DNA from 2 places in the Phreatobacter stygius genome. Region 2 is predicted to be linked to the other one. Evidence: riboswitches for the same ligand, from Rfam matches in the RefSeq annotation. Region 2 holds a riboswitch; the other holds the start of a gene.
The links. Region 2 has a riboswitch for glycine ahead of gcvT (glycine cleavage system aminomethyltransferase GcvT). Riboswitches for the same ligand answer to the same signal wherever they lie in the genome.

Region 1: another riboswitch for glycine. It lies ahead of E8M01_RS06835 (D-amino acid dehydrogenase); the one in region 2 lies ahead of gcvT (glycine cleavage system aminomethyltransferase GcvT).

Annotation. Positions count from the first base shown of each region.
Region 1 covers NZ_CP039690.1:1,484,909-1,488,113, forward strand. The annotation lists gene E8M01_RS06835 (D-amino acid dehydrogenase) at 1-1,221, opposite strand, end outside; glycine riboswitch at 1,354-1,453, opposite strand; gene E8M01_RS06840 (MBL fold metallo-hydrolase) at 1,686-2,732, shown strand; gene E8M01_RS06845 (MFS transporter) at 2,887-3,205, shown strand, end outside.
Region 2 covers NZ_CP039690.1:4,629,796-4,633,000, reverse strand. The annotation lists gene E8M01_RS21765 (OsmC family protein) at 1-151, opposite strand, end outside; gene gcvH (glycine cleavage system protein GcvH) at 161-538, opposite strand; gene gcvT (glycine cleavage system aminomethyltransferase GcvT) at 612-1,751, opposite strand; glycine riboswitch at 1,833-1,951, opposite strand; glycine riboswitch at 1,954-2,059, opposite strand; gene E8M01_RS21750 (outer membrane protein) at 2,321-3,088, shown strand; gene E8M01_RS21745 (hypothetical protein) at 3,172-3,205, opposite strand, start outside.

The sequences.
Region 1 (3,205 bases), 3.1 Mb from region 2:
GGCGGTCGCCGCCGACAGGGTCCAGCCGAGATGGCCGTGGCCGGTATTGTAGAGCACACGCGGGTTCCGCCCGCGCATGACGCGCGGCAGCATGTCCGGCATCATCGGACGCAGGCCGGCCCAAGGCACCACCTGGCGGGTGTTGATGCCCGGGAAATGCGCCCGGCACCAGGCGATCAGCGGGTCGATGCGCTCGGCCCGGATGTCCTTGTTGGCGCCGTTGAACTCGGCCGTTCCGGCAACCCGGAAACGCGCCGCGCCCAGCCGGCTGGTGACGATCTTGGCCTTGTCGTCGAGCAGGCTGGTCCAGGGTGCCGCATCCTGGTCGGCCTGGTCCGGCAGGTTCACCGTGATCGAATAGCCCTTGACCGGATAGACGTTCACCCGGTCGCCGACCTGCCGGCCGAGCTCGCGCGACATGACGCCACCACAGACGACGACCTGGTCGAACCGGTCGATCCCGACCGGCGCATCGCCGGCTTCCGTCGTAGGCTCGACCGACCGGCTGGAAATGCTGACCGCCAGATCGGTCGCGGCGACATGGGTGACCTCGGTCGCCAGCCGCATGGTGACGCCGAGCCGCTCGCAGGCGCGCGCCAGGCCATGGGTGAACTTGTGAATGTCGCCGGTGAAATCGGACGGCGTGTAGAAGCCACCGTAGAATTGGCCCTTGAGCGCCGGCTCGATCGACCGGATTTCCTCCGGCGTCACCGCGCGCCGTTCGAGCCCGCCCTTGGCGAGCAGTTTCGAGACACGCGCGGCCGCCTCGAAATCCGCCTTGGTGTGGTAGAAGTGCAGGATGCCGCGGGTTTCGCAGTCGAAGTCGATGCCCTCTTCCACCGCCATGCGGATGAGATGGGCCCGGGCTTCGACAGCGAGGCGGGCCGTCGAGACGGTGTTCTCTTCATATTTCGGGATCGCCGCGACGAACTCGGCCATCCAGGACAGCTTGTGCCAGGACGGCGTCGGGTTCACCAGCAACGGCGCCCCTGGCGTGAACATCCATTTCAGCCCCTTGAGCACGGTCGCCCAGCTGTTCCAGACCTCCGCATTGGACGCCGACAGCTGCCCGCCATTGGCGAACGACGTCTCCATCGCGGCATAGGGGTGGCGGTCGAAAACCGTCACGCGGCAGCCGCGCTTGGCCAGATTATAGGCTGTGGTGATGCCGGTGATGCCCGCGCCGATCACGGCGACCTTGGGCCCTTGCTCTGAATACATAGGCGCTCCTTCCCGCTCATGCGGGTTCGAACGCCCCCTCTGTCATTGGCCTGAGAGCATCACCGCCGCTCACGGACTGAGCAGCGACTTACACCGTCGGCGGGAGCATGCGGCTCCACTTTTCAGAGTCCAAAATCGAACGCGGTCTTTTTGCCTGAGAGTTTCCGGGGCGGTTGCTCCGTCGGCGCCTTCCTGTCGACCATGACAGGACGGTCTCTTCCGCGTCGACTGGCTCTTCCGCCTTCCGGCACCGCCTGTCAAGACCGACATAGGCCGGAGGCCCTATGCCTGCCGGATGGGGGTCTGGCAGCTGGACCGGAATGCCATAGTCTGCGAGGTCAGGGCCGTGCCCGCTTCCGCGTCGATGCGCGCTCGCTTCATGCCTTCCGACGATCATTGAGCCGTCACTTTTTCAATTGATCCGTACGACCACCCCATTGATCGAACCCGTGAGCCTTCCAAGAATGTCCGCCGCCCCATCAGACAACGACATCATCTATCCGGTCCTGACCCCGCCCGAAGCGGGCGAAGTCATCGAGATCGCGCCGGGTGTCCTGTGGACCCGTCTGCCGCTGCCGTTCCGCCTGAACCACGTGAACATCTATCTGATCGAGGATGGCGACGGCTGGGCGGTGCTGGACACCGGCATCGACGATCGTGTGACCCGCGCGGCCTGGGAAGCCCTGGTCTCTGGCCCGCTCAGAGGCCGGCGCCTGACCCGGCTGATCGTCACCCATTTCCATCCCGACCATATCGGCCTTGCCGGATGGCTCGCCGAACGTTTTCAGATCCCGCTGATCACCAGCCAGACCTCCTATCTGAGCTGCCTCAACATCTCGCTCAGCCCCAACGCGCTCGATGCCAAGCTCTATCGCGACTTTTATCTGAGCCATGGGCTCGGCGCCGAACTGACCGAGCTGGTCAGCACGCAGGGCAACGAATATCTCCGGATGGTGGCAAACCTGCCCGGAACCTTCCTGCGCATTGTCGGCGGCGATACCATCGAGATCGGCGGGCGGGTGTTTTCCGTGCGCGTCGGCGACGGCCACGCAGCCGAACAGATCATGCTGCATTGCCCATCCGACAAGATCCTGTTCGTCGCCGATCAGGTGCTCGCCAAGATCACGCCGAATGTCAGCGTCTGGGCGGTCGATCCGCATGGCGATCCGCTCGGGCTCTTCCTGCGCTCGCTGCGTGCCTTGAACGCCGATATCCCGGATGACACCCTGGTCCTGCCCGGGCATCAACTGCCCTTCATCGGCATCCATCTGCGCAGCGCTCAGCTCATCGCGCATCACGAATCCCGCTGCGCGGCGCTGCTCGAAGCCTGCCGCGAGGCGCCGCGCTCCGCCGCCGATCTCATCCCCATCATCTTCCCGCGCAAGCTTGACGCGCATCAGACGAGCTTTGCCTTCAGCGAGGTCCTGGCGCATGTCAATTACACGCTCAACCAGGGCCAGTTGGTGCGCACCGGCAAGAGCGACGTGGTCGAATATTTCGCGGCCGGGTGATCGCGCCGGACCAGCCTCAAGGCAGGTCTTCGCCTTTCGGGGCTTATGAAGCGGCCGCCGCCGCGCTATGACGGCGGTATCCGCCGGGCCGTGGCGCTCTGCCCCTGCCCCGCGTCGGAAGCCCTGAGCCAAGGGACGCCGCAGCGGAGCCCAGGTGCCGAATGAACGAAAGACCGAACCGGCGATGACGGCCTCAACCGAAGGCCCGGTGCGAACCAGGCGCGGCGAGACATCGCTGCTCGTTCATGTGTCGATGGCGCATCTGGTCAGTCATTTCCACATCATGACGCTGCCCGCGCTGATTCCGCTGCTGCCGGGCTATCTCGGCGTGAGTTTCGTCGAAGTCGGCGTCGCGCTTGCCGTCTTCAACCTGGTATCGCTGGTGGTGCAGACGCCGATCGGCTTTCTCACCGACAGGTTCGGCGCGCGCCGCATGCTGGTCGGCGGCCTCATGCTGGGCAGCGCCAGCTTCC
Region 2 (3,205 bases):
AATAAGGCGGGCGCACACTTGACGGCGCCGACGAGGCCGGCACCGTCACGCCACCGTCGAAACGCCAGACATGGCCGCGCGAATAGCGGTTGTCGGTGAAGACAGCCTCGTCGCGGGTCCATGTGACGTCGGCGGTGTAGGAATGCGCCATAACGCGCCTTCAGGAGATCGAGGCGACGAAAGCCTGGTAGGCGGCTTCGTCCATCAGGTCGTCGAGCTGCTTCGGGTCGGCGATCCGGAGCTTCAGGAACCAGCCCTTGCCGGCGGGATCCTCGTTGACCGTGCCGGGAGCGGCCTCCAGCGCGCCATTGACCGCCACCACTTCGCCGGCCACCGGCGCATAGATGTCCGAGGCCGCCTTGACGCTTTCGACCACGGCGGCACCGTCGCCCTTGGCGACCTTGCGGCCGAGTTCCGGCAATTCGACGAAAACGACGTCGCCGAGCTGCTGCTGAGCATAGTCGGAAATGCCGATGGTGCCGGTGTCGCCCTCGACGCTGATATATTCGTGGTCCTTGGTGTAACGGATATTGGCCATGGCGAGCTCCTCTGAAACCTTGTTATGAGGCATGTTCCTGATCGAAGCCGGATCCGGCCCCATCTCGAAAATGCTATCCGCGGAAGTAGCGATGCGGCGCGAAGGGCATGGTCACGACCTTGGCCGGCAGATCCTTGCCGCGCACTTCGAGCAGCACGGGCGTGCCCGGCTCGGCGAAGCGCGCATTGACATAACCCATGGCGACCGGACCGCTGACGCTGGGCCCGAAACCGCCTGAGGTCACGGTGCCGATGGCCGCCCCGTCGGCGGCCTTGATCACCGTGCCCTCGCGGGCCGGCGCCCGGCCGTCGGGCAGGATGCCGATCCGCCGGCGCGCCGGGCCGTCGGCAAGCTCTTTCTGAATGCGCGTGGCGCCGGGAAAACCGCCCTCGGTCCGGCGGCGCTTCTGGATCGACCAGGTCAGGCCAGCTTCGACCGGCGATGTCGTGGTGTCGATGTCGTGGCCGTAGAGGCAGAGACCGGCTTCCAGCCTCAGGCTGTCGCGCGCGCCGAGCCCGATCGGCTTGACCCGCTCGTCCGACAGGAGCCGCTGCCAGATCGCCGCGGCGTCCTTGGCCTCGACGCAGAGCTCGAACCCGTCCTCGCCGGTGTAACCCGAGCGCGAGGCATGGACGAACATGCCGTCCAGCTTGGTTTCGGTGAAGGTCATGAACGGCGTCGCGGCGATGCCGGGAAGCAACGCGTCGAGCACGGCGGCCGCCTTCGGGCCCTGCAGCGCGATCAATGCCAGCGTCGCGTCCGGCTTCAAGGTGACGCCATCGGGCAGGCGCGGCCCGATATGGGCGAAGTCCTGCTCCTTGCAGCCGGCATTGACCACCAGGTAGGCCCAGCCCTCGTAGCCGGCATAGGCCGAGCGCGTGATCATCAGGTCGTCGAGAATGCCGCCATCCTCGGCGGTCAGCTGGCTGTAGCGCTGCTGGCCCGGCTTCAGGTTGAGGATGTCGGCCGGCACCAGCGCCTCGAGCGCCTTGGCGGTCGCCTCCCAGGTTGGGCCGACCACGAAGGCCTGGCCCATATGGCTGACGTCGAACAGGCCGGCGTCGCTGCGCGTCCAGTTGTGCTCGGTCAGGACGCCGGTCGGATATTGCACCGGCATGTCGTAGCCGGCGAAGGGCACCATCTTGGCGCCGGCCTCGACATGCAGCTGATGAAGCGGGGTCTTGTGCAGCGGCCCGGAAAGGGGTTCGGCCATGGTCATCCTGCATCGGCGCGTGAGCAGGCCCGGGGCACGCCCCGAACACGCTCGAAACGCGGGCTTGTCGCCCGCTCGCGCCCCTCTGTCGCAGGACCTGAGAGATTCACCGGGGCCCTGGGGCCAGGGCCCTGACCGGGACCCTATCGGCTTACTCCGTCGGTGGGCCGCGCTTGGACACGCTGCCGCTTTCCAGAGTGCCAATCCCCCGGCGGTCCTTTTTGCCTGAGAGGTTCCGGGGCCGTTGCTCCTTCGGCGCCGGGAGATCTCGCATTTAAAGACCACCCGGACTCTCCCGCCGGGCTCATATGACACCCCTCCCGAATGACGGGATCGGGCGGCGGAGTCAAGGCGAGCTTGTGGGCAAGGGCGCGGCCCGAAAGGCGGCAGTGAGCGCGGCACGCGCAGAGACTGGGGCGAGCGGGGATCCGCGCTCATGTTGCGCGGCAGGCACACGGGCCTTGTAAAATAGCCACACCACCGGCGCCAGACGCAAAATTGATTGATCGAATCCGGCAGGCCGCGAATAATTTGCACGCAGACTTCTGCTGGTAACCCAGGGGGCAAGCATGCGCATGTTCAACAGATGCCTCATGGTATGTGGCCTTTTGGTCGGCATGACGCCGGCACAAGCGGCGGACGTTGGACTGCCGGCCCCCATTACGGCACCTGTCGCGGCTTTCGACTGGACCGGCTTCTATATTGGCGCCCATGCCGGGTGGCGGGCGGGCGCAACCGGTGTGTCCCCTTCGCATACCGGCCTTTTGCCCGTCACGAGAGCGGCCGGCATTTTCAACATGGCGTCGGGTTCCGCGACCGGCGGCATTCACGGCGGCTTCAACTGGCAGTCCGGGCCATCGGTCATCGGTCTCGAGGCGGACTTTTCGTTTGCCGACAAGAGCGTCTACCGCCGTTTCACCAACGGCGTCGCATTCGACGACTTCACGACGAGGACGGGTTCTTCCGGCACGCTGCGCGCACGCCTCGGCTTCGCTTCGGGCCCCTGGCTGTTCTACCTGACGGTAGGCGCGGGACTTCAGGAAACGACGGTTCGTTATACGAGCGAAGGAGGCTCGGTCTGGCGCGGCAGCGGATGGAGCCTCGGTCCGGTCGTCGGCGGCGGCATCGAATATGCGCTGACCCGCAACGTCATGGTGCGGCTCGACTACCTCGCCGGATACTATCCGGAGAAGACACTTGTCCGAAACTTCGTCGCGGGCCCCCTCATCGATCCGGCGAGCCGCATCTCCCAGTCACCGGTGACCCACACCGTGCGCATCGGCGTGTCCTATAAATTCGATTGGGCCGGCGCGCCCGTGGTCCGGGCTGCCTACTGACCAGCTGAATTTTTTCGGGCCGGCCCTGATCCGACAAGAGCCGGACACCGTCGCCATGGTGTCCGGCCTGCTCGCCCCGGGCGTCAGCGCTGGCGCGCCTGGCGCCCCCGGCCGCGC